2 regions of the Shewanella sp. GD04112 genome follow, and region 1 is predicted to be linked to the other one. Evidence: predicted binding sites of a transcription regulator. Region 1 holds the regulator's gene; the other holds the start of a gene.

The links. The regulator ArgR, encoded in region 1, controls arginine synthesis, uptake and breakdown. The targets are predictions, from matches to a motif close to ANTGAATANNTATTCANT.
Region 2: a site for ArgR is predicted at 10,323-10,340, ahead of argC (N-acetyl-gamma-glutamyl-phosphate reductase). Genes of this name have one in related genera too.

The regions. Positions count from the first base shown of each region.
Region 1 covers NZ_JAOEAL010000001.1:4,132,503-4,149,257, reverse strand. Annotated here, with positions in the region: gene N7386_RS18235 (FMN-binding glutamate synthase family protein) at 1-526, opposite strand, end outside; gene N7386_RS18230 (phosphoglycerate mutase family protein) at 538-1,131, opposite strand; gene N7386_RS18225 (DUF5610 domain-containing protein) at 1,302-1,910, shown strand; gene N7386_RS18220 (ferredoxin--NADP reductase) at 2,040-2,789, shown strand; gene N7386_RS18215 (glutathione S-transferase N-terminal domain-containing protein) at 2,860-3,456, shown strand; gene N7386_RS18210 (hypothetical protein) at 3,463-3,885, opposite strand; gene N7386_RS18205 (Fe(3+) ABC transporter substrate-binding protein) at 4,104-5,111, shown strand; gene N7386_RS18200 (iron ABC transporter permease) at 5,193-6,827, shown strand; gene N7386_RS18195 (ABC transporter ATP-binding protein) at 6,824-7,873, shown strand; gene ggt (gamma-glutamyltransferase) at 8,013-9,725, shown strand; gene N7386_RS18185 (Dyp-type peroxidase) at 9,932-10,873, shown strand; gene N7386_RS18180 (LysR family transcriptional regulator) at 10,937-11,839, opposite strand; gene N7386_RS18175 (NAD(P)-dependent oxidoreductase) at 11,959-12,591, shown strand; gene argR (transcriptional regulator ArgR) at 12,802-13,272, opposite strand; gene mdh (malate dehydrogenase) at 13,563-14,498, shown strand; gene N7386_RS18160 (DUF393 domain-containing protein) at 14,579-14,968, opposite strand; gene folM (dihydromonapterin reductase) at 15,179-15,898, shown strand; gene N7386_RS18150 (5-formyltetrahydrofolate cyclo-ligase) at 16,008-16,685, opposite strand; RNA gene ssrS (6S RNA) at 16,693-16,755, opposite strand, start outside.
Region 2 covers NZ_JAOEAL010000001.1:4,579,221-4,595,975, forward strand. Annotated here, with positions in the region: gene N7386_RS20120 (type 4a pilus biogenesis protein PilO) at 1-223, opposite strand, end outside; gene N7386_RS20125 (PilN domain-containing protein) at 220-804, opposite strand; gene N7386_RS20130 (pilus assembly protein PilM) at 792-1,871, opposite strand; gene N7386_RS20135 (PBP1A family penicillin-binding protein) at 2,063-4,582, shown strand; gene argH (argininosuccinate lyase) at 4,644-6,011, opposite strand; gene N7386_RS20145 (argininosuccinate synthase) at 6,095-7,318, opposite strand; gene N7386_RS20150 (ornithine carbamoyltransferase) at 7,379-8,284, opposite strand; gene argB (acetylglutamate kinase) at 8,297-9,079, opposite strand; gene argC (N-acetyl-gamma-glutamyl-phosphate reductase) at 9,111-10,091, opposite strand; gene ppc (phosphoenolpyruvate carboxylase) at 10,757-13,426, shown strand; gene N7386_RS20170 (DUF1439 domain-containing protein) at 13,426-13,971, shown strand; gene N7386_RS20175 (CinA family nicotinamide mononucleotide deamidase-related protein) at 14,070-15,344, opposite strand; rRNA gene rrf (5S ribosomal RNA) at 15,605-15,720, opposite strand; rRNA gene N7386_RS20185 (23S ribosomal RNA) at 15,850-16,755, opposite strand, start outside.

The DNA.
Region 1 (16,755 bases):
AACATCCCGCCTGCGCTGCGCCGTGGGATAAGGCGGTGACTGCAGGGCGTGACAGGGCACCGAAGCTCATGGCGGAGATATGGCAAATGGCCTTAGTGGTGTAGGGTTCACGGCAATGGGGGCCAATGGTTTGAGGCAGAATTGGCGTGATATCTTCATCTTGAGTAGGAAAGGCGGTATTCATAAACATGATGGCGCCCGTGCTGTCTAGCGGGCGTGTCGAGCCAAAGGCGATGGTTCTGTCGACGTTTTTCGCGGCTCGATATACCCAGCTCCGCTCGGCGCGGTTAAAGGGCAATTCTTCCCTGTCCTGTGCGAAAAAGTATTGTCTAAAAAACTCGCCTTGTTTCTCAAATAAATACCGAAAGCGACCTATCACAGGGTAGTTGTGGCGCACGGCCTGCTTGGTTTGTAGCTTGTCGGCGATATACATATACACAATCGCTAGAACGACAAAGCCCACTAGGATTAAAAATAGCCCTGAGAAGAGATCCAGTCCCCACATAAACCAATTCAATTCTTGCATCTTGTTATCCTCTATTCGTGTCCATAACGGGTGGAGATAAGGCTCGCTGGCTGTCCATCATGGATGGAGAGTAAAAACAGCTGGCTGTAATCATCTTCCGCTATGGTGGGGATTTCTGGGCCGCCAAGAGCCTTGATGATAAGTGGGACGGTATTGGAATGCCCCGCGATTAAGCTGTTACCTTTCACGGCATGTACTTGTTCAACGATTTGCTGGATATGGGCTTCGAGTGGTTTTTCGGCTGCGACTACAGTAATAGGCAGATGCCGCTCCGAAGACATAGGCAACAAGGTTTGCTGAGTTCTTTGATATTGGGTCGCGATCAGTTGCGAGATCTGCGTCCTTTGCAATGCGCTAACCAGCGCGAGGGCACGTGCATGGCCATCATCTGAAAGGGACGGATCGCCTGCTGGAGCGTCGGCTTTTTCGGCATGCCTTACCAAAATAATCAATCGATTATCGGCAAAAGCTTGATTGATGGGGCTGAGTCCTATGCTGGTAAAGAGTAACAGGCCTAACAGTAGAGTGTGTGATAGCCGAAGTTTATTTAAGCGGATGGTTCGCAAGGAGTGAGTAACCACTGCTAGCCATTGGGGAGTTGCCATGCCGTATATCCTTATCTGATGAGCGCATGCAAGTGCGACGCTGAGGCGAATAGATTCATTATGGGTATCATTGCCTTAGATTGTGATGGTACTGCAATTGAGAAAAATACTAAAGTTGCTCAAATTTTGGTCGATAATAGAGTCACCCCAAATTGAATGGATTTTGTATCATGGAAATCAACAACCCTGCGCAGGTACAGACGCCTTCTACGCCCCATAAGAAGTATGCTGACAATGCCGCTGCTAATAGTGAAAAGACGAAAAATGTGGAAGCGCCCGGAAAACAAACTGCATACCAAACCAGTAAGCAGCTAATGAATCAGGCTATTTTGTCGGCACAGGAAGAAGTGAGTCTAAAATCCGGTGATCAATCCATGGCGTTACTTTATCGCGCGGCAATTGAAGCGATAGATAAAGAATTAGCGACTTCGATGGGGCCAAATGCTACTCAAACTAACTATGACAATCAGGTCGATTATTCTCCCGAGGCGACGGCCGATAGGATTGTGAGTTTTGCGACGCAATTTTTTAGCATTCACCAACAGCAAAATTCGAATATGAGTCTAAATGATCAGCTTGACAGTTTTATGAGCATCATAGGTGGCGCTATCGATAATGGCTTTAAGGAGGCGCGGGATATTTTGTCCGGCCTTAAAGTGCTGCAAGGGGATATTGCTGATGGCGTCGATAAAACCTATGGATTAGTGCAAGAGGGATTGCAGGCCTTCCGAGATAGCTTCAATAAGAAACCTGATGAGGCACAAACGGCTAGCGCATAATGTCCCGCGCTTAGCACTCAATGTTGTTGCCATTTCCCTTGTCTTAAGCCCCTTGCAATAAGGGGTTTTTGTTGCGCAGAGAACAGTCTATGCTAGGGGTCTATTTAACGTTTTGCTTGAGGGCGAGTTATGTGGACTAGGGGACGTGTTATTGAACGTATTGATTGGAGTGATAAATTATTTTCGCTGCGGATAGCGGCCGAACTGGCGCCCTTTATTCCGGGTCAATTTATTAAACTCAGTCAGCTGCAAGATGATAAGCGTGTCGCTAGAGCCTATTCCCTGGTTAATTCCCCCGATAAACCCTATGCCGAAATCTTGGCTGTCGCCGTAGAAGATGGCCAGTTATCCCCACAATTACAAAATCTTGCCATCGGGGATGAAATCGAGATCACTCCCACAGCCACAGGCTTTATGACTTTAGATGAGATCCCTAAGGGAGCAGGGCAAGGCCGTCACTTATGGCTGTTAGCCACGGGCACGGCCGTGGGGCCATTCTTATCTATGCTCGATACGGCAGAGCCTTGGCAGCGTTTCGAAAAAGTCGTGCTCGTCTATGGTGTCCGCGAAGCTAAAGATTTAGCTTACCTTGATAAATTAAAGGCTTATTCGGTGCAATATCCTGATCAGTTTATCCTGTGTTTAACCGTCACCCGTGAAAAGCTTGACGATGCACTGCAATGTCGTATCCCCGATGGCTTAGTCTCGGGGGAGATTGAGGCTAAAGTCGGTTTAGCGCTCAGCGCGGCGGATTCACAGGTGATGATTTGTGGTAATCCGGGGATGATCAGTGGCGCGCAGGCCGCGTTGCTTGACAAGGGGCTCGCAAAGAATTTACGCCGCGCTCCGGGACAAATTACCGTCGAGAAGTATTGGTAATCGGTTGAGTGTTAATGACAAATAATTAGTCTTAATCGTTTTAATGTCAGTCATATAGAAGGATTTTTTGATGAAGTTGCTCTGCTCCCTCGCTTCACCCTATGCTCGCTGTGTTCGCACATTAATCCGTTATTTAGGGATTAAGGATATCGAAGAAGTCTTAGTCAATCCGATGGAAAACACCGCCGAGCTGCTCGATGTTAACCCGCTTGGGCAGATCCCTTGCCTCATCACCAACGATGGTGTGCCTATCTTCGATAGCGAAGTGATCATGCGCTATTTAGACGCCGAATTAGGTGAGCAGCAGATGTTCGGTGGTCAAGTGAATAATTGGGTATTACAGTGCCAATATTCGATGATCAAAGGTCTTATCGATAGCGCGGTAAAATTGCGCCAAGAACAAATGCGTGAAGAGGAAGGGGTGAGATCGGCCTTTTGGACATCGCGTTTTGAGCAAGCGCTGCTGCGGGGTTTGATGCAAATGGAACACCAGAGTGTGATCACTCAGGCAACGATTCAGGCGCCACAATTAGCCTTAATTTGCTTATTAGATTATGTGGATTTCAGACATCCAGAGCTTGATTGGCGTAAAGTGGCTCCCGCGACCTCGCTCTGGTTTAGTGAGATGCGCGATCTCCCCGCGTTTGTGGAAACTCGTCCAGCGTAAAAGGCATTAGTGGTCTGTTGAGCGGCGGCCTCTATGGGTCTCACGGCGATTATGTTCACCAAACGCGCCGTAGAGATCCTTTGTTATGCCGTAATCAACTCTGCGGTCGTTACCCGTTTGGCGTCTATCATCATAGTGTTGATAGCGGCACTGACAATTGGCCATAGTGCATTCTTCCATCGGGAGTTCTGGGGCTTCCTTTGACAGAAAACGTTTCCCTTTTAACTCATCTACCTGATCACAACAACTACCGTCATTTTCGATGCTGACACAATGGAAGCGCCTTTCTTGCCCAGCAAGCCGTTGATTTTTCTTTTTCGCGTTATCCATGAGTTTGACAAAATGCTTGCGCTTTTTAGGCCCCCGTTTGAGCACCATAAACGCGAGTAGCGCTATCACGACGACAAGCAGTAGTAACGCGCTTAACATAACACCTCCTCACGTATTTTAAGCGAATTAAGGTTCAGTTTAGTTTGGTTTGAGATAATCTCCAGTTTTAAGTTTAATTTCATTAAAAACAAAAAGTTAATCAATCTATTGCTCTGGTTCATTTGATCTATTACTCTTGCGCAACTGATAACTATTATCATTAATAGTCTTAAGAATTGACTCACGCTTGATGTCATCATTTTGAGGAGAAATCGCTAATGAAATGGGTAACTTGTGCCGCTTTACTTGGGTTAATGTCGGTTGCGCAGTCTGCACATGCGGATGAAAAATTAACGGTTTATTCCTATCGCCAAGCGTTTTTGGTTGAGCCTATTCTGAAGCGTTTCACCGATGAAACTGGCATTGCTGTGAATGTGGTATTTGCGAAAGACGGTATTGCCGAGCGTATCGCCCGTGAAGGCCGTTTATCCCCTGCGGATTTAGTGTTAACTTCAGATTTCTCTCGCTTGGTCGAATTAGTCGACAAAGACCTGACTGCTCCCGTGAAAAGTGAGCAGCTCAATAGCAATATCCCCGCGCAATACCGCGATCCCGATGGACAATGGTATGCCTTAACGATGCGTGTGCGTAATCTCTATACGGCAAAAGATCGCCTCGGCCCACAAGCCATCAGCTACGAAGAGCTGGCCGATCCTAAGTACAAAGGCAAGATCTGTACGCGCAGTGGTAAGCATCCTTACAACATCGCCTTAGTCGCGTCGATGATCGCCCACCACGGTGAGGCCGACACTAAGACTTGGTTGCAAGGTGTGAAAACCAACTTAGCACGCAAGCCTCAAGGTAACGATAGGGCGCAGGTGAAGGCGGTTAAAGAAGGCTTGTGTGATATCGCCATCGGCAATAGCTACTACTACGGCAATATGCTGCAAGATCCAGAGCAAAAGAGCTGGGCAGAGGCAGTGGCGATTAACTTCCCGAATCAAGCCGATCGCGGTGCCCATGTGAACGTTTCTGGTATGGTGCTGACTCGCCATGCGCCGAATAAAGACAATGCCATCAAGTTGATGGAGTTCCTGTCTGCGGATGTGGCACAAAAAGCCTATGCCGAAGTAAACATGGAATATCCGGTGAAAGCCGATGTCGCGCCTTCAACCTTAGTCGCCTCCTGGGGTGAGTTTAAATCCGACCAATTACCGATTTTCAAGCTGGCGGAATACCACCAAGCGGCGGTGAAATTGTTAGATGAAGTTCAGTTCGATCTCTAGTTGAGCGGTTATAGCGACTAGAAATAGTAAAAGTGAAAAGTGCGCCTTAATTGGCGCACTCACTTAGGTTAAAGGATCCACATGATTTTAGGATTAGCCAGAAGCTGGTCGCTTACTGGTTATGCCATAGCCGCGCTACTGGTGTTACCCCTCTTTGCGTTAATTCTTCAGGCGGCGCAGCCCGATGAGGCCGTCTTTGGTCATCTGCTCTCCACTGTACTACCCACCTATATCTCCAACAGCCTATGGTTGATCCTGTGGGTGAGTATTGGCTCACTCTTGCTGGCACTGCCCTGCGCTTGGTTGATGGCGCGCTGTGAGTTTGTCGCTAGGCGTTATCTGCAATGGGCCTTATTGCTACCCTTGGCCATGCCCGCCTACATAGTCGCCTACGTGTATACCGATTTACTCGATTACGCAGGACCTGTGCAAACTTGGCTTCGCTCAGTGTTTGGTTGGAGTTCGCCGCAGGATTACTTTTTCCCCGATATCCGTACCTTAGGCGGCGCGGCGTGTGTGTTGTCGCTGGTGCTCTTTCCCTATATTTATCTGTTGGCGCGCACCGCGTTTATGGAGCAATCCCTAAGCTTGGCCCACGCATCGAGGATTATGGGCTGCTCGCCGTGGCAAAGTTTTTGGCGTTTATCCTTACCTATGGCAAGGCCAGCTTTGGCCGTGGGCGTGGCTTTAGTGGCGATGGAGACGGCGGCGGATTTTGCCACAGTCAACTACTTTGCCGTGCCCACCCTGACCACGGCCGTGTACGACACTTGGCTGGGCTATGGCAATTTGACGGCGGCGGCTAAGCTCTCGGCCATTATCCTCTTGGTGGTGTTTAGTTTGATTGGGGTAGAGCGTTTTGCCCGCCGCAAGCAGCAGTTATTCCAAAAGCAGTCCCGCATTCAAGCGAGCGATTTATATCGGCTCTCACCGATGCAAACCCTGTGTGCCCTCGGCTATTGCATCACCTTGTTACTGCTGGCCTTTGTACTGCCAAGCGGCATTTTGCTCTCCTATGCCATCGATTATTTTGAGCAGAGCTGGGACCCGATTTTCTGGCAATTGAGTGTGAATAGCTTGAGCCTCGCACTCATCACTAGCCTAGTGTGCTGCGCGATTGCGTTGATATTGATGTTTATTCGCCGCGTGAGCCCAAGGTCGAGCGATGCGCTGCCATCACGCTTGGCCTCGACTGGCTATGCCTTGCCTGGCACAGTGCTGGCGATTGGCGTGCTGGTGCCGTTAACCCTGCTCGATTTTGCGATCAATGATGCAGCAAATTGGTTGGGGATGACTGGCCCAGGGCTCCTGCTTACGGGCAGTACGGTCGCACTGGTTTTTGCCTTTTGTGTGCGCTTTGTGGCTATCGCCATCGGCAGTGTGGAGACTAGTTACAAACGTATTTCGCCGTCACTGGACATGGTGAGTCTGACCTTAGGGCAGAGCCCAAGACGACTGCTACAAAGAGTGCATCTGCCGCTGCTCACGAAGGGCTTATTTGCCGGGGCGCTACTGGTGTTTATCGAAAGCATGAAAGAATTACCGGCGGCATTGTTGCTGCGGCCTATAGGGTTTGAGAATCTCGCCACCTATGTTTTCCAGTTTGTCTCAGACGAAAAGCTTGAACATGGCGCCTTGCCCGCCATTGTGATTGTGCTCGTGGGCTTAGTCCCACTGATTTATTTAAACCGTTCCTTGGAGCAAGATAGCCGATGACCAGCACCCTCAATCTTCATCAAGTTCATAGCGATTATCAGGGCCAACAGGTACTCAAAGGCTTAGATTTAACCCTTGCTCAAGGTGAAATCCTTGCGCTGTTAGGCCCAAGTGGCTGCGGCAAAACCACCTTGCTCAGGGCGGTGGCTGGATTGCAGGCCATCAGCCAAGGTGAAATTCAAATTAATGGCAAGACCGTCAGCGGTGCGGGGCAATTTGTGCCGAGTGAGCAACGGGGGATAGGGATGATCTTCCAAGACTATGCCTTGTTCCCCCATTTGACCGTCGCCGAGAATATTCTCTTTGGCGTAGCAAAATTAACGGCTACGCAGCGCCAGGCACGCTTGGATGACATGCTCGCCCTAGTGAAACTCGAAGGCTTAGCCAAGCGTTATCCCCATGAGTTGTCCGGTGGGCAGCAGCAGCGGGTGTCGATTGCCCGCGCGCTTGCGTATGAGCCGCAATTACTGTTACTCGATGAGCCTTTTTCGAATATCGATGCCCAAGTGCGCCACAGCATGATGGCGGAGATCCGCAGCATTCTCAAACAACGTAATGTCAGCGCGGTATTTGTAACCCACAGTAAGGACGAGGCCTTCGTCTTTGCCGATACCTTGGCCATTTTTAACCAAGGTGTGATAGTGCAGCATGGCCGCGCCGAAAACTTATATGCCGCGCCCAATAGCCGTTATGTGGCGGATTTTCTGGGCAGTGGTAACTATCTACCCGCCGAAGTGATCGATGGCCATAGTGTTGCCACCCCGATTGGTGAGCTGCGCAGCCTGACGCCCTTGTCGCAATCCCATGCTTTCAATGGCCAAGTGTTTTTGCGGCCACAGCAATTGGCGCTCAGCGCCGATGATGCGGGGGTGGGCACTATTACCGAGCGGCGCTTCCTCGGAGCATTTTGCCATTACTGGGTGAAAGTCGAGGCGGCGTCCCACGCCCATTATGTCGAAGTGCGTAGCCAAATCATGCAGTTGAATGTCGGCCAGCGGGTGGTGTTAAGCACTGAGCCACATTCCCTAGTGCTATTTGAATCTTAAGCAGACCGCCGAGGATATGTCACTGTATCAGCATAAAGTATGACATTTTTGCTTACGTTTAACTTGGGCAAAAAAACGCTAGATTGCTGATATTTTCAGCCTTCCTTGTTACCTTAATTCCTCCAGAGTGGGAGGAATTATGATAAAAACAATAAAATCAATTTGTACCTTAGTCACAGTGGCGACAGCAATGTCGTCATCGGGAGTGTTGGCCATGGATAGGATCACGGGTAAAGCCTTTGCGACGCGCTCAGAAGTGTACGCCACCCATGGGATGGCGGCGACCAGCCAACCGCTAGCGACTCAGGTGGCGATTGATGTGTTAAAACAGGGCGGCAGTGCTGTGGATGCGGCGATTGCGGCTAATGCCATGCTGGGCTTAGTCGAGCCTACAGGCGCTGGGGTTGGTGGCGATTTATTTGCCATTGTCTGGAGTGCTAAAGATAAAAAGCTCTATGGCCTCAATGCATCGGGTCGTAGCCCCAAATCTTTAACCCTAGAAAAGCTTAAATCCCTCGGACTAGATTATTTACCGCCTTTTGGGCCGCTGCCCGTGTCGGTTCCCGGTGCGGTGGATGGATGGTATGAGCTGCACGATAAGTTCGGCAAACTGCCAATGGCCGATAATTTAGCGCCAGCGATTCGTTATGCCCGCGAAGGTTTTCCCGTTTCTGAGCTTATTGCCTATTACCTTAATGGCAGTGGTAAAAAACTCGGTCAATTCCCCGGTTTTAAAGAAACCTATATGCCCAATGGCAAAATGCCTGCGGTAGGGGAAATATTTAAAAATCCTGCATTAGCAAACACCTACGAGAAAATTGCCAAGGGCGGTCGCGATGCATTTTATAAGGGCGATATCGCCAAGAGCATAGATAAATACATGAAGGCGCAAGGCGGTTTCCTCAGTTATGAAGACCTCGCCAGCCATACTAGCGACTGGGTTGAACCCGTATCGGCCAACTACCGTGGCTACGATGTGTGGGAGTTGCCGCCCAATGGGCAGGGGATTGCTGCGTTACAGATCTTAAAAACCATGGAGCCCTTCGATGTTGCGGCCATGGGCTTTAACAGCCCCGAATATGTGCATTTATTCGTAGAGGCTAAGAAACTCGCCTTTGCCGACCGCGCGAAATTCTATGCCGATATGGCCTTTAACAAAGTGCCAGTGAAGGAATTGATTTCGCAGCAATACAATTACGATCGCGCCAAACTTATCGACTTAAACAAGGCGGCTAAGAGTGTCGATGCGGGGAATCCTGCGCTGCAACATGGGGATACTGTGTATCTGACGACGGCGGATAAAGACGGCAATATGGTGTCGCTAATCCAGAGTAACTACCGCGGCATGGGCTCGGGTATGACGCCACCGGATCTCGGCTTTGTATTGCAGGATCGCGGGCAGATGTTCGATCTCACCGAAGGTCGTTTCAACACTTATGCGCCGGGTAAGCGTCCCTTCCATACCATTATTCCCGCCTTTGTGACTAAAGACGGTAAACCTTGGTTGAGTTTTGGGGTGATGGGCGGCGCAACACAGCCGCAAATGCACGCGCAGATCATTGTTAATCTGATTGATTTTAAAATGAACTTGCAAGAAGCGGGCGATGCCCCCAGAATTTTGCACACAGGTTCGACCGAGCCTACGGGTGAGGTGATGAATGACGGCGGCTATGTGAGCTTAGAATCAGGCTTCCCCGTTGAAACCCGCCGTGAGCTAATTAAGAAAGGCCATGTGCTACGCGATGGGCTCGGCGATTTTGGTGGATATCAAGCCATTGGTTTTAATGCCGAAACGGGCGTTTACCGCGGCGCATCAGAGAGCCGTAAAGATGGTTATGCCGCAGGTTACTAAGGCATAATTCGCCTTTGGCGTTATGAGCGCCGAAACTTGCGTAAGACGAATTGACGAGGCGTAATGGCCTCGTCAATTTTTATATTCCAGTCTACAAACGTGTTTACATTACAAAGACGGACAAACTGTGCGTTACTTAATGTCATTTTCAGGTAAAGTTGCGGATAATATTGCCGAAAATGAATCGACAAAAGGGTGATAACCAGATGGATATTCAAAATATGCCGCGTGAACAGTTGGGTGTGTGTGCAGAGGGAAACTTACATAGCGTCTATTTGATGTTTAATGCGAGCGACAACGATAACGTTGAATCGCAATTGCGTCCCTGTATTGCCAACGTTGCGCAGTATATTTATGAGTTGACGGATCAATACTCCGACAGCGCATTCAATGGTTTTGTGGGCATTGGTGCCAACTATTGGGACAGCCTCTATCCCGATGCTCGCCCCGAGATGCTCAAGCCATTCCCAGCAATGCAAGCGGGTAACCGTGAGGCGCCAGCGATCGAATACGATCTGTTTGTGCATATTCGCTGCGACCGCTATGACATTTTGCATTTAGTCGCCAACGAAATCAGCCAAATGTTCGAAGACTTAGTCGAGTTAGTCGAAGAGGAACGCGGCTTTAGATTTATGGATAGCCGCGACTTAACAGGCTTTGTCGATGGCACCGAAAATCCTAAGGGGCGTCATCGTCAAGAGGTTGCCTTGGTCGGGGATGAAGATCCTGAATTTAAGGGCGGCAGCTACATTCATGTGCAAAAGTACGCCCACAACTTGAGTAAGTGGCATAGATTACCGCTTAAGAAGCAAGAAGATATTATCGGTCGTACCAAGCAAGACAACATCGAATACGAGTCGGAAGATAAGCCATTAACCAGCCATATCAAGCGGGTCAACCTCAAGGATGACAACGGCAAGTCGATTGAGATTTTGCGCCAGAGCATGCCTTACGGCTCGCTCAAGGAGCAAGGGTTGATGTTTATTTCAACCTGTCGCACCCCAGAGCACTTTGAGAAGATGCTCCACAGCATGGTGTTTGGCGATGGTGTGGGTAATCATGACCACCTAATGCACTTCACCAGCGCCTTGACGGGTTCTTCTTTCTTCGCCCCAAGCTTAGATTTTTTGATGCAGTTCGATAATTAAGCCTTCGCAAACCGCGATTCAACGCACTGAGCCTTAAAGCCTCAGTGCGTTTTGTTTGTGGGCTTAACTCGCCGTCGTCCACTTACTGAGATCCTGCTGCCACTGCTGGGCGGTAAAATCGATAAAGGCGCGCACCAGCGCTTGTTGATAACTGCGGGAGAGATACACAGCCCAAAGGGTTTGCCCTGGCGCCGTGTATTCGGGGAGCACTTCTTGTAGTTGGCCGCTGGCCAGATAGGGATTGGCTAAGTCGCAGGGCAAGTAGGCAATGCCATGCCCGCGCAATGCGGCGCTGACAAGTACTCCCATTTCATTGGCCATCAGATTCCCCATAGGTTTAATCAGCTCACTCTGTTGCTCCTTGAGTAGCTGCCAATGTTGCTGTGAGCTATGGATAAGGCAATTATGGCTGAGCAGATCGTTAGGGACGGTTAGTGGCTCGGCTTGAGCCAAGTAACTGGGCGCGGCGCACAGCACGGCATCTATGCTCATCAGTTTGCGGGCAATCAAATTCTCATCGGGTTGCTCGGTATAGCGCAGTGCCACGTCCACCCGCTCATCCACCAACTGGGCAAAACTGTCCGACATTAACAGCTGAATATTGACCTTAGGGTGTAATTTTATAAAGCGATCGACCACATCAAACAGACTGTGCTGCCCAAGCCCGACGGGCGTAGCAATACGAATACTGCCAACTAATTCGGTGTTATGACTATGGGCGCGGCTTTCCATTGCGGCGACTTCGCTCAGCACCCGCTGACAATATTGCAGGGCTTCTTCCCCCTGCAGAGTGAGGCTGACGCTGCGGGTCGTGCGGTGCAATAAACGTAAACTCAGCCACTGCTCAATTTCTTGAATATGACGTGATACCTGTAGGCGACTGAGATCGAGGTGTTCTGCGGCCTTAGTAAAGCTGCCACAGTTGGCCACTTCGATAAAGCTACGCATTGCGGCGATTTTATCCATATATAATTACATCCATTAGTATCTCAATCTGAAACAATCATGCTCATTTATCGATATTTATCACGTGAAGTGTCGCAAGTAAACTGGTCTCAATTTAAATCAGTAGCGAGACTTATCAAATGAAAATTGCAGTATTAGGCGCATCAGGTTGGATTGGCGGAACCATTTTTAACGAGGCGCTGAGCCGTGGCCATGAAGTGGTTGCCTTAGTGCGTGACCCAAGCAAGCTTGGCGAAACAGCGGCTGAAGTACGTAGTGTCGACCTGACTTTGCCATTGGAAGCCGACACATTTGCGGGTGTCGATTTAGTGATTGCCGCAGTGGGTGCACGCGCCGAACAGAACCATGGCATAGTCGCGAAGACAGTCAATAATCTATTAGCCGTGTTACCACAGGCAAAAGTGCCTCGTCTACTTTGGGTCGGTGGTGCGGGGAGTTTAGAAGTGGCGCCGGGAGTGACCTTGGTTTCAAGCCCAGACTTCCCGCCCGCTTATAAGGATGAAGCCTTGGCTCAAGGTGAGGCATTGAAGGCATTTCGCGCCGCCAATACTATGGTTAACTGGACTTTTGTCAGTCCAGCGGCAGAAATTTACCCAGGCGCCAGCGAAGGTCCTTACCGTTTAGGCGGCGATAGCTTCTTTACCGATGCGAATGGTCAGAGCAAGATTTCAGTGGCCGACTACGCCAAAGCCATGCTCGATGAAGCGGAAAACGCGGCTCATCCCAATCAAAGGATCAGTGTGGCCTACTAAGGCTGACGATCTTAGAACTACCGGCTAAGTCGACGAACTAAGGTTTGTAAGCTCGGGGTGACGAGTCTTTGTTCTAAGTTCGCGTCATCAAAGCCAACAGATAGGTCTTATGCTGTAACGTAATCGGGACACCAGCCCAGAAACAAGGGCAATGTTGGACTGAAAAGCGTACAGATAAAAGAGAACAGGTCAGCAAGCTGACCTGTTTTTTTATTCTGCGTAGTTGAATAAAGATTTGATGGTTTCCAAGGTATCGGCGATATCTTGGATGCTGGATGGACAAATAAAGATAGTGTCGTCTCCGGCAATGGTCCCCAAAATCCCTTCAGGCTTACCGATGGAATCCAATAAACGGGCAATTAATTGCGCTGCGCCAGGGCTGGTGCGAACGACAATCATGGCTTGGTTATGGTCAACATCGAGCACTAAGTTTTTTAATGGGCTGCCTGCGGTAGGCACGCCTAGTTCGGCGGGTAAGCAATAAACCATCTCCTGCTTAGCATTGCGGGTGCGTACTGCACCGAACTTGCTGAGCATCCGAGACACTTTCGATTGGTTAATATTGCTAAAGCCTTCTGCTTGTAAAGCGGCGACAATTTCACTCTGGGAGCCAAAACGCTCCTCTTTTAAAATCGCCTTAAAAATTCTAACAAGGTCATCCTGATTCTTGGTCGTTTGCATAGTCTTATTCTTTATTCAAAAAAACAGGCGTATTTTGAATAGTTTTGGTCAAAGTGTCAACAAATAACCATTATGGCTGAATAAAAATGCAGTTTACGGATGGCTGGATAGCCGTGTTGTCGCTATTGATATTGGACTAGAGTAAATATTCAACATTGGAATGCTCAGTTTCGCTAAAACTTTGTCTCCACGACTAAGGGATAATTGAAATTAACGTGACATTCCAGTAATGTGACGCCAACGGAAATTAGATCCATGTCACACATATCCGAGAAATAACGGAGATAACTATGAAAGTTGCTGTACTTGGTGCTGCTGGTGGTATCGGCCAGGCTCTCGCCCTACTGTTAAAAACTCAATTACCTGCGGGTTCTAAACTGTCTCTATACGATATCGCACCGGTTACTCCGGGTGTTGCGGTTGACTTGAGCCACATCCCTACTGCGGTTGAAATCAAAGGTTTTGCTGGTGAAGATCCAACGCCTGCACTGGAAGGTGCTGACGTTGTTCTAATTTCTGCTGGTGTTGCGCGTAAGCCTGGTATGGATCGTTCAGATCTGTTCAACATCAACGCAGGTATCGTTCGTAACCTGATCGAAAAAGTGGCAGTGACTTGCCCTAAAGCCTTAGTGGGTATCATCACTAACCCAGTAAACACTACTGTTGCTATCGCAGCAGAAGTGTTGAAGAAAGCCGGTGTTTACGACAAGAACCGTCTGTTCGGTGTGACGACTCTGGACGTTATCCGTTCTGAAACTTTCATCGCTGAGTTAAAAGGCTTAAACGTTGCTGACGTTAAAGTGAACGTCATCGGCGGCCACAGCGGCGTGACTATTCTGCCATTACTGTCTCAAGTGGAAGGCGTGACTTTCTCTGATGAAGAAGTCGCTTCTCTGACCAAGCGTATCCAAAACGCGGGTACTGAAGTGGTTGAAGCTAAAGCTGGTGGCGGAAGCGCGACTCTGTCTATGGGTCAAGCGGCTTGCCGTTTCGGTATGTCTCTGGTTCGTGGTCTGCAAGGCGAAGCTAACATCGTTGAATGTGCTTACGTTGACGGCGGCAGCGAGCACGCTGAATTCTTCGCTCAACCAGTGCTGTTAGGCAAAAACGGTATCGAAAAAGTACTGCCTTACGGTGAAGTGAGCGCATTCGAAGCTAACGCCCGTGATTCTATGTTAGATACGCTGAAAGGCGATATCAAACTAGGCGTTGATTTCGTTAAGTAATCTATCTGGATTATGAGAGAACGGAGCCTAATGGCTCCGTTTTTTTATGCGCTAAAATTGAGTCCCTACTTGGGGCAAAGCTACTTAGGCAGTTGGCATTGATTGTCACAGCGCGCCTTGCCCGTCAGTAAGTAAGAGATGCGGTATCTGTGCTTGGCGAATCTCAGGTAGCACCAATCCGCGATAGGTTTGATAAGCGGTAAGCGTAGCACTTGTACCCAAGGGCGGGTTCCCGTTAATCCCCAGGCTTTGCAGGTGACATCGAGCCCAAGCAAAATCTCTCCTGTCGCCGTTTCACCATGAAGAATGGTGTTGGCATACTCTTTATCGATATAGCCGAATCGAGAGCTAAAATGCTCGGCATTAAGATCCACAAGTTCGATGCGATCATCGAGATCGCGCGCTTTAAGCTGGCGCATTTCGGCGCTACATAAAGGGCAATTGCCGTCGTAAAAAATTCGCAGTTCCATAGGGCTTCCTCGATTAAGCTCGCCTCGAGTATACGCGGGCGCCATCATTTTAGATCTAAATCGTGAAGCCTTTCATACCTTAATGATTAGGCGCAAGACAATAAAGACAGTAACATTCTGCGTATTACACTGTTTTATTGATGATTTAGCTAACTAGATTTGCCCTGCATTTAACGCATAGCTTAGTGCTTGGCAAATAACAGGATGGATATGACAGCTCCCATTATTATCACTGGCGTGGGTAAACGTATTGGCTATGCCCTCGCGAAACACTTGCTCGCCCAAGGGCACAAGGTGATTGGCACCTATCGCAGCCATTATCTTAGCATTGATGAGTTACAGTCTTTGGGCGCGACTTTAATCCAATGCGATTTTTACGATAATGCGCAGCTCCAAAACCTGATTGAGCAATTGAGCCAATACCCCAAAATCCGCGCCATCATCCATAACGCTTCTGACTGGCTGCCAGACAACAGCCCAAGCCTTGCCGCCCATGAAGTCATGCAGCGGATGATGCAGGTGCATGTGAGCGTGCCCTATCAAATGAACTTGGCCTTAGCCTCACAGCTGCGAGCTGGGGCCGAGGGTGAGATTGGCGCCAGCGATATTATCCATTTCACCGACTATGTGGCCGAAAAGGGCAGTGCCAAGCACATGGCTTACGCGGCCAGTAAGGCGGCGCTGGATAACTTAACCTTATCCTTTGCGGCGCAATTAGCGCCCGAGGTCAAAGTGAACGCAATTGCTCCGGCGATGATCCTCTTTAATCCGAGCGATGATGAAGCCTATCGGCAAAAGACCTTGGCTAAGGCCATCTTGCCAAAAGAAGCTGGAAATCAGGAGATTATCGCCTTAGTGGATTATCTCTTGGCGAGCCGCTACGTCACTGGTCGCTGCTACAATGTCGATGGTGGGCGGCATTTAAAGTAAAGCTGCGTGATAGCAGTGAACTTAATCAAGTACTGGGTTTAAAAAAGTAACTGGATTTAAAAAAGTCGCTGGATTTAAACGAATAACTCGGTTGATTCGATTAAACGGCCTAGTCGAATTGCCATTCGCTGCTTGGGGTAATGATAAAGGGCAAAGGTACATCCCAATGCTCGCAGGGCAGGGCTGTCACTTGCTGGCAATCATGGGCGTAACCCATGGGTAGAGGTTTACCTTTGCTATGCCAATTGGCTAGCGTTCTGTCGTAATAGCCGCCGCCCATGCCCATACGATTACCTTTGATATCAAAGGCAACCAACGGGGTAATCACCACATCCAGTCGCTCAATTGGCATAACGCTACGCACATCCAACTTAGGCTCTAAAATACCAAATTGATTCGGCAGCATTGGCGAGTCGGCGTGGTAATGCAAAAACAATAATTGCCCTGCATTGAAGGGGTGGAGCCGCGGCAGATAAGTTTGAATGCCCTGCTGCCAAAGTGCCTCGATAAGCGGGGCGGTTGCCAGTTCGCCATCGTGGGTGAGATACAGCGCGACATGCTGGGCATTCAGCGCGCTCAGTTTTTCGAGCATTCGCCGACTGGCGGCAAGGTTAGCCTCGGTTTGCACCTCGGTCGAAAGCGAGCGGCGAGCCAAGCGGATCTGTTTGCGTAATTCGGCGCGGCTTAGATTTGGGTTGAGAGTGGTGGTATCGATTTCAGACTGAGTGCCGTGTGGCCCATTGGCTGTTGGAACCGAAGTGTTCGAGACAGGCGAAGTGATAGACATAAATAAGATGCTCCCCAGAATGCCGCTACCGGTGTAGCCCTTGAACCGTAGGTTCAAGGCGGGTAAATGA
Region 2 (16,755 bases), 450 kb from region 1:
GGTTAGCGGCAAGCTGATATTTGGTTTTAAAATCTTCTCTCAGCTGCTCTTCCTTTGTTTGCTCCGCGTTATACACATCGATAGCATCCGAAACCACGAGAAAATAACCCGCAGCGAAAACGCAAAGCGCCAATAGCACAGCGAAAAATACTTTAACTTGATTTGGCCAACCGCCGATGTTCTCAAAATCGATATCATTAAACTGACTTAGATCGAGCTTCATTTACTCGCTCCTTTTGCCGTTTTAATAGGCTCATCAGCCATGGCACCTTTAATACTCACTCTTAAGCTAAAGCGTTGTAATTGTCTTAGCTCATCATCTTGAGACACGATAGATTGCATATTGGGATCGGTTAACCATTCGGATGCCTTCACCTTACGCATCATGTTGGCCACGTTGTTGTTCGATTCACTGCGGCCTTCAATCAGTAATAAACTGCCTTTTTTCTCTAGACTAGATAGATATATTCCGGGCGGCACGATACGCACCAGCTCATCTAATACGTGTGTCGGCAAATTACGGGATTGCTGAAGGTTCAAAATGATCTCGGTACGACGCTCAATATCTTTTTTACGCTCGGTGATCTTTTTAATCTCGGCGATTTGCGCATCGAGTTGTTGAATTTCGGACTGTAAATAAGCATTCCGTCCGCGCTGTTCATCGGTCATCATGTCGAGTAAAGACAAGGCAACATAGACTAAAACTGCTGAGCCTAAAAATACCGCCGCTAATATTCCAATATAATCGCGCTTCTGCTTTTCTCTTGCTTCTTCACGCCAAGGAAGCAGGTTTATGTTCGCCATTGACCGTAGCTCCTCAGCGCTAAGCCACAAGCAACCATATATTTGCTAATGCTAGGTTGCAGTATATTTTTAACGGATTCATCCGCGTGCAGACACCCTTGGAAAGGATCAGCAATAATCGTGTGGACGCCTAACTCATTCGTTAATAAGTTAGCCATGCCTTCCAGTTTAGATGTTCCACCGCATAATACGAGATAATCGACTTTATCTTTACCACTCGACGTACAATAAATTTGCAGGGTTCGTTTAATTTGTTGCAGTAATTGCGTTTGGAAGGGAGATAGCACTTCGAACATATAATTACGTGGTAAATCGCCTTCAATTTTGGCTTTCTCAGCTTGTTCGTAGGACATGCCATAAAAAGACAGAATCGACTGAGTAAATAACTCACCGCCAAAGGCTTGCTCACGAATAAAGGTCGTTTCGCCCGACTCCACCACACTGAAGGTCGTCATGTTGGCGCCAATATCGACCATGGCCACCGCCTTCTGCCGAGCGCCTTCGGGTAACTGTCCTAGCACCAACTCAACGGCTCTGCCCAGAGCATAACCTTCCACATCAACAACTTTGGTTTCGAGCTCGACTTCATCGAGCGCATCGACTCTTGCATCAATATTGTCAGTGCGGCACGCACTAAGCAGCACATCAACCTTAGAAGGATCGGTGCTGTTGACATTTAAGGTTTCAAAATCAATGCTAACTTCATCGAGGGAGTATGGGATCAGGTTATCGGCTTCAATCTCAATTTGCGCTTCCATTTCCTCCTCGCTCAGCGAGGCATCCATGTAGATAACCTTAGTCATCACCGCAGAACCTGAGACCGCAACCGCTGCATATTTAACCGACTTAGGCAAAATACGCTTAATCTGTTTGAGACATTCAACAACGGCATCGGCATCACGAATATCATGATCGTTAATAGCCCCCTTTTTTACGGGAACCGCTGCATGACTTAGTATTTTATATCCATCAGCAGTCTTACTCAGCAGAATAGCCTTTACTTCATGGGAACCAATATCAATCCCGACCATTTGCGGAGCCTGACGCTTCCATAAATTTGAAAGCATAGTCCGTTGTCACTTTATTATTTGTATTCAGTAGTAAAAGAGATTAGCACAAAATCAACCCGTTATACGTATTTGTATAGAATGTTTCAAGATTTTACAAACGCCATTTTAGGGACGTCACGTTTTTGCTTCACCCAAACGTGCGCGCCTTATATACTGTCGCACTTAACTGAACATTAGGATCAATTTAGGTGAAGTGGTTAAAACGTATTGTTATAGCTCTATTCAGTCTAGCCCTTTTGGGCGTGGGCGCCATTGTTGCAGCATACTTTTATGTTTTGCCGGATCTGCCGGATGTATCGACACTAAAAAATGTGCAATTACAAACACCTTTGCGCATTTACAGTAGCGATGGCAAGCTCATCTCTCAGTTTGGTGAGAAGCGTCGCATTCCGCTGAAACTCGAAGAAGTGCCTAAACCGCTCCTCCAAGCCTTCCTTGCCACCGAGGATGCACGCTTTTATGAGCACGGCGGTATCGATCCTGTTGGGGTGATGCGTGCCGCAATCGTCATGCTCACCACTGGCGAAAAGAAGCAAGGCGCGAGTACTATCACCATGCAGGTGGCGCGTAACTTCTTCCTGACACGCGACAAGACCATTATTCGTAAAGTGAAAGAAATTTTTATTTCCTACCACATCGAGCAATTGTTAACTAAAGATGAGATTTTAGAACTCTACGTTAACCGTATTTATTTAGGTCAGAGAGCCTATGGTGTCGGCGCAGCTGCTCAAGTGTATTTTGGTAAAAACGTTCAAGATCTGACGCTTTCCGAAATGAGTATGATCGCGGGCCTCCCTAAAGCACCGTCGACCCTAAACCCTATTACCTCCCCTTCACGCGCACTCGCACGCCGCAACGTTGTATTGATGCGAATGAACGAAGTGGGTTACATCAGCAAAGCTGAATACCAATCAGCAGTGCAAGAGCCGCTCGTCGCCAAATACCATGGCGCTGAAATTGATCTTTACGCCCCTTATATCTCTGAAATGGCTCGAGATTACATGGTGCAAAAATACGGTGAAGAAGAGGCCTACACGAATGGCTATAACGTCTACACCACAATTTCATCAGAGCAGCAACTGCTAGCACAGCAAGCATTACGCAATAACGTCTATGCCTATGATGAGCGCCACGGTTACCGTGGTCCCGCGGCGGTTCTTTGGACCGATGCAAAGCCGGATGATGCACAAATCAAAGCCGAGCTCGCAAAAATTACGCCTGTACAAGAGTTGCAACCTGCTGCGGTATTAAACATCGATGGTCAGCAAGCCAGCGTGTTAACCGCCAAGGGCGAAACCAAAGTCATTAAGTGGGATGGCCTAAAATGGGCGCGTAAATTTATCACCGATAAACGCCAAGGCTCGGTGCCCAAATCGGCTTCGGATATGCTAAAAGTCGGTGAGCGCATTTGGATCCGCGATAACGGTCAATACTTACAATTATCGCAAGTGCCAGAAGTGGCCAGTGCCACTGTTGCACTCGATCCTACAAATGGTGCTATCCGTACCTTAGTAGGTGGTTACAGCTTCAGCCAAAGCCAATACAACCGCGTAACCCAAGCGAAACGTCAATTAGGTTCGAATATTAAACCTTTCATCTATGCTGCGGCATTAGAGAAAGGCTTTACGCTCGCGACTCTGATTAACAACGCACCGATTAACAAACCCGATATTAGCCAAGGTACTGCGTGGCGTCCTAAAAACTCGCCCGATATCTATGGCGGTCCGACCCGCCTGCGTGTGGGCTTAGCGCAATCGATCAACGTAATGTCGGTTCGTGCCATGCGCCATATTGGTTTAGATGCAGCCATCGCCGAATTGACTAAGTTTGGCTTTGATCCTAACGACTTACCTCGTAACGAGTCGTTAGCCTTAGGTTCTCCTTCGGTCACCCCACTGCAAGTGGCAACCGCTTTCAACGTGTTCGCAAACGGTGGCTTCTTGGTTGAACCTTACTATATCGAACGAGTAGAAGACTCCTTCGGTAATGTAATTGAGAAGGCAAATCCGACTTTGGCCTGTAAGCCTAACAACAGCTCTGTGCAGCCTAGCAGCGATCCAATGAGTTTTGGTGAGCCAACCACTCCAACCGATGAGCCTGTCGCCCATTGCTTCGAGCAAACAGGCCGTTATGCTCCGCAAATTATCTCTGAACAAACGGCATTCCTGATCACCGAAGCGCTGAAGAGCGTGATCTGGGGTGGTGGCGATTGGAGTAAAGGCACAGGCTGGCAAGGTACAGCTTGGCGTGCTGCGCAGCTAATCAAGCGTCATGATATTGCAGGTAAAACGGGTACAACCAACGAATCACGCGATACTTGGTTCAGTGGTTTTGGTCCGACACTGACCAGCACCTTCTGGGTTGGGTTTGATGACCATGGTCGTCAGTTAGGCAGAACCGCATGGAACTCCAACGGTGAGAAGGATCAAATCACGGGTACCGAGGCGGGCGCTAAGACCGCAGGCCCAGGCTGGAACGAGTTTATGAATAACGTGCTGAAGGGCGTACCCGAAACCACAGCGATTCCGCCAGAAGGGATTGTCTCGGTGCGGATCGATCTGGCGACCGGCAAGTTGACTCGTAAGACTGACTACACTAGCGCATTTGAATACTTTATCTCGGGCACTGAACCTAAGGAATATATCAGTGAAAGCCAAGATGAAAACAACCTATTCATCGATGCGCCGACAGACGATTTATTCCAATAGAATAAATCACCATAAAAAAACGCGACCCTAGAGTCGCGTTTTTTATTACTCGATTAAAGCTTTAAACAACTTTCTTCGCAGCGATGGCTTGCTTCACCTGAGTTAGCGCCGTACCACCGAGGACATCACGTTTTGCCAAACAGGCTTCGATAGTGAGGTTGGGATACACATCCGCCTCGATGATATCGGCAAAAGTTTTAAACTCAGCGAGAGAGAAGGCTTCTAACGGGATCTTCTTAGCGATCGCGGCAACGACAGCCACACCGACCACATGGTGCGCTTCGCGGAATGGCATGCCTTTAGACACCAGATAATCCGCCAATTCGGTCGCGTTGGCATAACCTTGCTGCGCGGCTAACAGCGCATTCGGGCGGTTAACGACTAAGCCAGATAACACTAATGCCGCCATATCCAAGCAGATTGCCCAGCTGTCGACCACATCGAACAAGCCTTCTTTGTCTTCCTGCATGTCTTTATTGTAGGCCAGAGGCAATGCCTTCATCGTGGTGAGAATACCCACTAAACTGCCGTACACACGGCCCGTTTTACCGCGAATAAGCTCCAGCGCATCAGGGTTTTTCTTTTGTGGCATTAACGATGAACCCGAGGTCACTTCATCACTTAATGAGATAAAACCCGCTTCACCCGAGTTGAAGAAAATCAAATCTTCGGCCATACGGCTTAAGTGCATCATGCTGATTGAAGCCGTAGAACATAGCTCAACTACATGGTCGCGGTCCGACACGCTGTCCAAACTGTTTAAGGTTGGCGATGCAAAGTTCAGTGCCGCTGCCAGCACATGTCTATCCATTTGATAGGCTGTGCCCGCCAAGGCGCCCGAACCGAGCGGACAGGTATTGGCGCGCTTTAAGGCATCGGTTAAGCGGCTAAGATCGCGCTCAATCATCTCCACATAGGCTAAGCACCAGTGGCCAAACGTGACTGGTTGAGCACGTTGCAGGTGAGTATACCCCGGCATGACAGCGTCGAATTCACGCTCAGCAAGCGCGATAAGTTCGCTGCGTAAGGTTTGCAGGCGAGCCACTAATGCCGCACCTTCGGATTGGCACCAGAGCTTTAAATCGGTAGCGACTTGGTCGTTACGGCTACGGCCCGTATGGAGTTTCTTACCTAGATCGCCGACTTTAGCGATCAACGCCGACTCCACGAAGCTGTGAATATCTTCCGCGCCCGATGCAAGAATAATCGCAGGATCGCCCTTCACTTCCACCAGCAGCTCGTTCAGTGCTTTCTTCAAGTCGCTGCATTCAGTAGCAGTGATAATGCCGACACTGGCAATCGCATCGGCCCAAGCGATAGAGCCGACAACATCCTGCTCAAACAAACGGTAATCCACAGGCAGTGAATCGTTGAATAATTTAAATAGCGCGCTGGTTTCGCCCTGAAATCTTCCACCCCATAAAGCCATGCTCAATCCCCTCGCTCACTGCTTTGAATACGTTAAAACTTAAGATATAAAAAAGGGCGCTAGGCGCCCTTTGAGTCTGCCTATTACTTAGCGTTGAGCGCGCGAATGCGGCTTGCTAACGAGTACAGACGGATAAAGCCTTCAGCGTGTTTTTGGTCATACACCTGATCTTCACCGAAGGTGGCAAACGCTTCAGAATACAAGCTGTTTGGCGAACGCTTCTTAACGGCAATAGCGTGACCTTTGTAGAGTTTAACCACAACTTCACCGTTAACAGACTCGGCTAATGACTCAGATGCCGCCAGCAGCGACTTACACAGAGGTGTAAACCAACGACCGTCGTACACTAAGTGTGCCATTTGGGCACCCACTTGCTCACGCCAAGTACGGCTGGTTTTATCCAGCACTAACTCTTCAATCGCGCGCAGCGCAGCAAACATCACAGTGCCGCCTGGAGTTTCGTAGCAACCACGAGACTTCATGCCCACTAAACGGTTTTCGGTGATATCGATACGACCCACGCCATGTGGTGCAGCGATGGCATTCAGCTTCATCAGTGCAGCGTAAGGAGTTAATAGCTCACCGTTTACTTTAGTCACACGGCCATGTTCAACTTCGAGTGACACATATTCTGCTTGGTTTGGGGCATCTTCTGGATCGGCAGTCAGCGTCCACACACCTTTGCTTGGCTCGTTCCATGGATCTTCCAACTCGCCACCTTCGTGGGAAATGTGGAATGCGTTAGCATCACGGCTGTAGATCTTAGTCGCAGAAGCCGACGTCTTGATATTACGCTCAGCTAAGTAAGCCAGCAGATCTTCACGGCTCTGCATGGTCCATTCACGCCATGGTGCAATCACTTTTAAATCAGGTGCTAATGCCGCAAAGCAACCTTCAAAACGCACTTGGTCGTTACCCTTACCGGTACAACCGTGGCACAGGGCATCGGCCCCCACTTTACGAGCCACTTCAACCTGCGCCTTAGCGATGATTGGACGCGCCATTGAAGTACCTAACAAGTAAGTACCTTCATAGATTGCACCCGTTGCCATGGTTGGGTAGATGTAATCTTTAACGAATTCTTCTTTCAGATCGACGATATGGCACTCTGATGCGCCAGAAGCTAATGCCTTTTCAGTCAGACCCACTAATTCTTCTTCACCCTGACCTACATCAGCGCAAAAGGCGATGATTTCACAGTTGTCGTAGGTTTCTTTTAACCAAGGAATAATGGCCGAAGTATCTAGACCACCCGAATAGGCTAAAACGACTTTTTTCACGCCAGTGTTTTTGTTCTCGATAGACATCTTAAATTCCTATAACTCGTTTCTCACCTTGGAGAAAGTAGGCTGCTAAACAGGGTTAAATTAACTAAATAGGGTTACCAGTACTGCGTTTTGGGCGTGCATCCGATTCTCTGCTTGTTGCAGGATCAAGGAGCCTTCGCCATCCATTACCTCATCGGTCACTTCAACACCGCGGTGAGCGGGTAAGCAATGCATAAAGAAGTGAGCACCCGCTTTCGCCATCAAGCCCTTATTGACCTGATAAGGTGCAAACTTATCCTTAATTTCCGCTAACGGTGTTGGATCACCCATGGAAATCCAGGTATCAGTATAGATAGCATCGTGACCTTCGATAGCACCAATATCTGAAGTCAGTACAACCTTGCCGCCATATCGGCTGGCAAGTTCTTGTACTTCGGCCACGACGTAGCCATCAGGAAAGTGACCCGCAGGGCAGATCACTGTCATGGTGGCACCGAGAATAGCCGCGCAATACATCAATGAATTCGTCACGTTATTACCGTCACCTACGTACGCTAACTTAACATCACTGATATTTTCAAAATGCTCGGCCAAAGTTAAGAAATCGGCCAGCGCTTGGCAGGGATGATATAAATCCGAAAGCGCATTTATCACAGGCACAGTGCCAAACTCGGCCAATTGTTCGATGGTCTTGTGGGAGAAAGTTCTCGCCACAATAGCATCGGCCCAACAGGACAGGTTAGAAGCAAAGTCAGCGACCGATTCCCGCTTACCTAAGGCACCATTTTGTTGGTCTAGGTATAAACAGTGGCCGCCGAGCTTGTTAATACCGATATCGAAGCTAACACGAGTACGCAGGGATGGCTTTTCAAATAACATCACCACACTCTTACCGTCCAGCGCATGACGATACTCAGCGGGATTCGCTTTAATCGTCTTGGCTAACGTAATCAGATCCAGCAACTGTTGCTGGGTTAACTCTTTTATCGATAGTAAATGCTTCATAACCTACTCCGCTTATGGTTGGATTTGTGTGCCCACGGCCTCACCTTTTGCTAATGCGACTAATTGGCTTGCATCACGCCATGAGGCAACTTGAACCGCCTGCCCCATCCACTGCGCCACTTCGAGCGCAGCTTCTACTTTTACTTTCATTCCCTTTTCGATCACGCCTTGCTTCACCAACTCGGCAATCTGCTTACCATTCAGTGAAGGGATTAATTGACCTTTACCATCGAGCACGCCAGACACATCCGATAACAGCACCAACTTGCCACCGACCAACTTAGCTAATACCGTCGCCGCTTGGTCAGCGTTCACGTTCAGCATTTGGCCATCGTCCATCATCGCAATCGAGCTACAAATCGGCATCCAACCTTGGGACAGAATAAACTTGAGGTAAGTGGCGTCCTTAGGAGAAACCTCGCCCACTAACCCTAAACGCTCATCTTTGATCTTGGCCGATACTGTGTTGCCATCGGCTAAGCTCATGCCCACACTCACTATTCCAGCCTTTGTCGCTGCACCTTGGAGGATCTTGTTTGATGTTCCGGCCAGTGCACCGGCAATAATCGGCATTTGCTCCGGCGGGGTCACCCGCAGGCCTTCTAACTTGACGGTTTCCATGCCATTTGCGGCTAATTGCTCATCGACCAAACAGCCGCCGCCATGCACCATCAGCACTTGCTGACCATTAGCGATCATTGCTGCCGCGGTATCCATTAAACGCGCCATCCCCATTTCACACTGCAGCAGGGCGCCGCCGACTTTAAGAACTAATACTGAGTTGTTGGTAGACATCTTGACGACTCTCTTAAATAAGGATGAACGGTTAAAGGTTAAAGTGAATCTTTATGCATTGCAGGGCTTGGCTTGCCGCGCCTTTCATCAAATTGTCGATCGCACTGGCAACCACTAAGTAGCCACTGTTCTCATCAAACTTCCAACCTAAGTGGCAATTCGGAGTCAGCACCACATCATCCACTTTCGGGAACTGGTTCTGTTTCACTGTCACCAGCGGAGCTTGGTCATACACACTGTATGCCGCAGCCACATCGGCAGTGGTAGTGCCTGGTTTTAGCTGTACCGTGATGGTCGCTAAAATGCCGCGCTTGAAGTTGCCTAGGTGCGGCGTGAAGATCACCTCTTGCCCCAGTTGAGTGGCAATCTCGGGTTGATGTCTATGGCCTAATACGCCGTAGGGTGTGAGGCTCACTTCGCAAAAACTGGTATGCAGCTGTGCCTTACGACCCGCGCCCGTCACACCGCTGACCGCATTGATCACTGGATAGGCTGAGGTCAGTAAATTCTTTAATGGTTTCAATGCAGTTAATGATGCTGTTGGGTAACAACCTGGCACAGCAATCATCTTAGTCGCAGCGACTTCTTTGGCATTCCACTCGGCTAGACCATAGACGGCCTTGGCCAACACTTCAGGATATTCGTGCTCAAAACCGTACCACTTAGGGTACTGCGCCACATCGCTGAAACGATAGGCACCGCTTAAGTCAAACACGGCTAAACCTTGGTTATAGAACCACGCCGCTAAATGCAAACTCACCGAATGTTCGGTCGCTAACACCACGGCATCTGCCTCGGCGACGATCTTCGCCTTAGCTTCTTCGGTCAGTGGTGACAGAGCTAAATCAATGTGGCTATAGACAGGGTACAAATCTGCTAAAGCTCTACCTTTATCTAAACTATTTTCAGAGACATACAGACCTTGAATCGATAATTCAGACTCCGCATGGACTAAAGCTGTTAGTTGTGCGCCTGTGTAACCACTGGCACCGATAATGGCGATGTTTTTCATATGTATTTTTATAAACCGAATCAAAGAGACTTAAAGAATAGATGAATAGCGTACACGCACCAGCGTATATCTATGATGACAAGACTATCGTCGTAGGAAATCGTAATGGGTCGTTATTTTATTCACTGACGGCTTAACGCTATACATCATGATATTTACTCTAGAGGTCACAAGGGGTGACTCATCTCAACTGCTGGCTAGACTACCACAAAGATCTATTTATGCAATATATGTGAATATATATTTTTATTAAATTTTATCTTTTATCTGCGTTCAAGCACGCTTAGCAAATAACACAATACTTCACTAACTGCTTAATAACTCAGTTATCTATGGATGAAAGACGGAAAAATCAGTCCTTTTTATTAACACCGAATACACATACCCGCAAAGCCGAAAATGATGCAGTTCATATTCACTTCCCCTAAACATAATAAAATATTGCGTTAGCTCGCATTTATATTGAATATTCTTCAACAATTATCGTGATTAGTTGCATATAAGATAAGCCAGTCGTATAAGTTATAAGTTCTGCTGTTGACCATTGCCCTCAGTGGTGGGTATTGTGCTAGCGGGCTATATACCCAAGCGACCTGAAGACTCTCATCACCTACAGGTTGTTTGGGTATATTGCGGATTTTTATATTTTTCAATTCGGAGTAACTATGGCAGGTAATGTGGCAGACAATGTGACCGACATGTATGCGTCGTTAAGATCGAACGTGAGTATGTTAGGGCAAATCTTGGGCGATACGATGCGCACCCACCTCGGTGATTCTTTCCTCGAGAAGGTTGAGCAAATTCGTAAACTCGCAAAAGATTCCCGCCGTGGCGACGAAGCGGCACGTGAGCAAATGCTAGAACTGCTCACCGCACTCCCCGATGAAGAGTTAGTGCCTTTTGCCAAAGCCTTTAACCAATTCCTCAACTTAGCAAACTTATCCGAACAATTTCATACTATTAGCCGTAACTGCGATGAGCTGGTTTGCGTACCGGATCCGGTCGAACAGTTGCTTGGCCGCATGCTTAATGGCCGTATCGATCAAACCAAGATGTTGGATTGCTTAAAAACGCTGGATATCGACTTAGTCCTCACCGCGCATCCAACGGAAATCTCTCGCCGCACACTGATCCAAAAATATGCTGCAATTGTGGATTGCCTCGCCGAGCAAGAAAACAATCAACTGTCGGACAGAGAGCGCCGCCAAATTAATCTGCGTCTGCGCCAGTTAATCGCCCAAATCTGGCACACCAATGAAATTCGCCGTGAACGCCCAACGCCAGTGGATGAAGCCCGCTGGGGATTATCCACCATTGAAGAATCCCTCTGGCATGCTGTCCCCGACTTTTTAAGGCAGCTCAACGATCAAGTACAAGATCGCACAGGCCAGCAATTGCCTATCGATATCGCACCGGTGCGTTTCTCAAGCTGGATGGGTGGCGATCGCGACGGCAACCCTTTTGTGACCGCTAAAGTCACCCAAGAAGTGTTAGATCGTAATCGCCATGCCGCCGCCCGTTTATTCCTCAAGGATATAGTGTTGCTGGTTGGCGAGTTATCGATGGAAGAAGCCAACAGCGAACTGATGGCGTATACCAACAATAGCTGCGAACCCTATCGTTTTGTGCTGCGTTCATTAAGACAAAAACTGCGCGACACCATCGACTACTTAAACGCCCGCATCGAAGGCCATAACCCAGAAGTCGATAAATCGACGCTGATTTGGCAAGAAAGCGATCTTAAAGCGCCGCTAGAGATGCTGTATAAGAGTTTATGTGACTGCGGCATGCGTTTGATTGCTAACGGTTTACTCCTCGACATTCTGCGCCGTCTCGCTTGTTTTGGCATCCATATGTTAAGGCTCGACATCCGTCAAGATGCAGGCCGTCACTGCGATGTTCTTGCAGAGTTAACCCGCTATCTAGGTATGGGGGACTTTAATCATTGGGATGAAACCGAAAAACAAGCCTTCTTGCTGCGTGAACTCAGTAACCGTCGCCCGCTGATCCCAAGCAACTGGCAACCTTCTGCCGACGTGGCCGAAGTGCTTAACACTTGCCGCTTAATTGCAAAACATCCTGCTAAGGCGTTGGGCTCCTATGTGATCTCGATGGCGAGCAAGCCTTCAGATGTATTAACCGTATTATTACTGCTCAAAGAAACCGGCTGCACTCATCCGATGCGCGTTGTGCCGCTATTTGAAACCTTAAGCGACTTAAATAACGCCGCCGAGTGTATTACCGCACTGCTCGATATCGACTGGTACCGTGGTTACACCAAAGGCATGCAAGAGGTGATGATCGGTTATTCAGACTCAGCCAAAGACGCGGGTGTAATGGCCGCCGCTTGGGCGCAATATCGCGCACAGGAGCAGTTAGTCGCCGTCTGTAAACAGGCTGGCGTTAAGCTGACGCTGTTCCATGGTCGTGGTGGCAGTATTGGTCGTGGCGGCGGCCCAGCTCACAAAGCGATTCTGTCGCAACCGCCCGGCTCAGTTGACGGTCGTATTCGCGTCACCGAGCAAGGTGAGATGATCCGCTTTAAGTTCGGCCTGCCTAAATTGGCGGTGCAAAGCTTAGCCCTATACACCTCAGCGGTGTTAGAAGCGACCTTGCTTCCGCCTCCCGAGCCTAAGCAGGAATGGCGCAATTGTGTGGAGCGAATTGCTGAGGAGTCAGTGAGTGCTTACCGCGGTATTGTCCGTGAAGAGCCGGATTTTGTGCCTTATTTCCGCGCAGCCACTCCGGAGGTTGAACTGGGCAAACTACCATTAGGCAGCCGCCCGGCAAAACGCCGTGTCGATGGCGGTATCGAGAGCTTACGTGCCATTCCTTGGATTTTTGCTTGGTCTCAAAACCGCTTAATGTTGCCAGCATGGCTAGGCGCCGGTGAAGCATTACAGGCGGCCTGCCAACGTGGCGAAATAGGCTTGCTACAGGATATGGAGCGCGAATGGCCCTTCTTTAGCACGCGGATTTCCATGCTGGAGATGGTGTACGCCAAGGCGGAACCTAACTTAGCGCGCTACTACGAAACCTGCTTAGTACCGCCCAATCTTCACCACTTAGGCGAAACTTTACGCCAGCGTTTAGATCTCGGTATTAAAGTGGTGCTGGAGCTGACTAAATCGGATACCTTAATGGCGCATACACCGTGGAATCGCGAATCAGTCAAACTGCGCAATCCCTATATCGATCCATTAAACTTCCTGCAGACCGAGTTATTAGCTCGTACTCGCAAGGAAACAACCGAAGCTCCCGCTTCCGAACACGTGCAACTCGCCTTAATGCTGACGATTGCCGGTGTCGCGGCGGGCATGAGAAACACAGGTTAATGAAAAAACTCACGCTTAGCCTTTGCTTGGGATTATCTGTACTGCTTGACGGCTGCGTCACGCAGTACAGTATCAGCGAGCATGAAATGGAGCAGTATCTCAGCAAAGAGATCCATTTTGAGGTGAAACAAGGTAATCAACTCGTGGGCGCGCAAGTGCGCATTAACGACATCAGTGTCAGACTCGGCGAAAAGCCTGACACTATGAGCGTCAGTGCGGCCACTCAAGTGTCCATCACTAATCCTATTTTTCCGTTGAAGGCGCAGCTTTCAACCACCTTTGAGGCCAAGCCTTGGTATGACAGTGCCACCCACAGCGTCTACCTGCGCCAGCTTGAATTGGTGAAAGTAGAATCAACTCCTAAGGATATCGAGAAAGCCATCAGTAGCGCGACGCCACAGGTTATGGGCTACTTAAGGCATTTCCTCGAGAATCAGCCCGTTTATGTGCTCGATACGAAGGACAGTAACCAAGCGCTGATGGCCAAGATGACCGAGAGCATTCAAGTTGTCCCTGGCAAATTAGTCCTTAAGTTCACTAAATAGCGGCTCGTGTTGCAAACCATTCGCCATAAAAAATGCTCCCTCGGGAGCATTTTTGTTAATCCAGCTAGACTGACTAAAACCCTTCAGTATTCAAAGAGTTACTTGCTGAAACGCCCTATCGATTGATAATCCACAATCACAGCTTCTGTGAGTAATTCACGTCTTAACATATCGTAGGCCACTGCCGCACTTAAGCTACGCACTAAATCCCGTGAACGTCGCGGCAGTTTTATCATTTGGCTGTAGACGCCACTGCGGGTAGCCAAGGCAATTGCTACTGTACCGACGGGCTTCTCTTCGGTTCCGCCATCTGGTCCCGCTATTCCACTGGTCGCTAAGGCAAAATCACTGTCTAAGATAGCACGCGCGCCCTTAGCCATTTCTTCGACCGTGGGAATAGACACTGCGCCGTGATCGTCTAACGTCGCCGGATTAACACCTAACACTCGCACCTTAGACTCGTTACTATAAGTCACCAGACCGTGTTGTAAATAGGAAGAACTGCCCGGGAAATCCACTAACTGACTGGTTATCATCCCACCCGTGCAAGACTCGGCAACACTCAAGGTCAAGCCAGAATTCAGTAACTTCGCATGGATTTCCTCGGCAAGCGTCGCTTTATCTTCGGCGACAACCGCAGTACCCAGCACCATTTTGATGTGCCCAGTCACCCGTGGCAGCAAAGCAATAGCCTTCTCACCGCGGGCAAAGATCTTAATCTCAATATGTGGCATTGAGGAGCGATAACCAATGGTAATCCCCTCAGGCAACTCCAATGGCTCAATTTTGTCGGCAAGGGAAGACTCACCATGACCTATGGTCAGCAACTTCTTCAGCGCCACCTTAGCATCGAGGTCAAACTCTTCACGGATAAAAGGAATAAATTGTTCCTTCACCATATGCTTGAGTTCAAATGGCACACCTGGGGTGAAGAATAACCAAGCTCGATTCAACTTCACTCTAAATCCACAGGCCGTACCGACGGGGTTATCCACCATCACTGCAGACTCAGGCAGCATCGCCTGCTTCAAATTACTGACTGGCATCTCACGGTTATTACGCGTAAACCAATCTTCTAAATGCTGACGCCATTCGCGATTCTCAACCAGAGACTCTCCCTTTGCCTTAGCCATTGCTTCGGCAGACATATCATCACTGGTCGGCCCCAAGCCGCCATTCACTAAGATGACATCGGCATGCAAGCTACGCTCTTGGAAAACCGCAATTAAGTCCTCGAGGCGATCCCCCACAGTCACTCGTCGTTGGATCTCAATGCCATGCTCCATCATAGTGCTGGCAAACCAGGCCGCGTTAGTATCAACAATCTGACCCGACAGCACCTCTTCCCCAGTGCAAATCATCTCTAACTTCATCATAGATCCTTAGCTACCCCAATAAATTACTGCATAAGGTAAGTAACCTCTGAAGTAATAGCAAGAGTTGCCATCGGCAAGTATGGCTCAGTAACGTGAAGAAAATAAGGCAACAAGTCGCTATTTAGCGCGCATCAGGGGTGTGCGAGTGAAAGAGGCTGAAAATTGGAATGAATGATTTCAAAATAACAATCTAAAAATGGCAAACGCCAAATGCAAAAAAGCCAGCTTATTCAGCTGGCTTCGTTGTTTATTTAGGCGCTTGGCGATGACCTACTCTCACATGGGGAGACCCCACACTACCATCGGCGCGATTGCGTTTCACTTCTGAGTTCGGGATGGGATCAGGTGGGACCACAATGCTATTGTCACCAAGCAAATTTGGTATTTACTTACCCGTCTTATCTCACGCAGGCAGTAAATGAATTCGGAAAGCTGTTTGAGTACCACTTCTTAAGTGTTTGTATTCGTCTAAGTATCACTTAGTAAAACCCATCTGGGTTGTATGGTTAAGCCTCTCGAGTCATTAGTATCAGTTAGCTCAACGCCTCACAACGCTTACACACCTGACCTATCAACGTCCTAGTCTCGAACGGCTCTTTAGTGGACTTAAAGTCCAAGGGATGACTCATCTTGGGGCTCGCTTCCCGCTTAGATGCTTTCAGCGGTTATCGATTCCGAACATAGCTACCGGGCAATGCCATTGGCATGACAACCCGAACACCAGCGGTTCGTTCACTCCGGTCCTCTCGTACTAGGAGCAACTCCCCTCAATCATCCAACGCCCACGGCAGATAGGGACCGAACTGTCTCACGACGTTCTGAACCCAGCTCGCGTACCACTTTAAATGGCGAACAGCCATACCCTTGGGACCGACTTCAGCCCCAGGATGTGATGAGCCGACATCGAGGTGCCAAACACCGCCGTCGATATGAACTCTTGGGCGGTATCAGCCTGTTATCCCCGGAGTACCTTTTATCCGTTGAGCGATGGCCCTTCCATTCAGAACCACCGGATCACTATGACCTACTTTCGTACCTGCTCGACGTGTCTGTCTCGCAGTTAAGCTGGCTTATGCCATTGCACTAACCGTACGATGTCCGACCGTACTTAGCCAACCTTCGTGCTCCTCCGTTACTCTTTGGGAGGAGACCGCCCCAGTCAAACTACCCACCAGGCACTGTCCTTAACCCCGATTAGGGGCCCAAGTTAGAACATCAACACTACAAGGGTGGTATTTCAAGGACGACTCCACGAGAACTAGCGTTCCCGCTTCAAAGTCTCCCACCTATCCTACACATGTAGGGTCAATGTTCAGTGCCAAGCTATAGTAAAGGTTCACGGGGTCTTTCCGTCTAGCCGCGGGTATACGGCATCTTCACCGCAATTTCAACTTCACTGAGTCTCGGC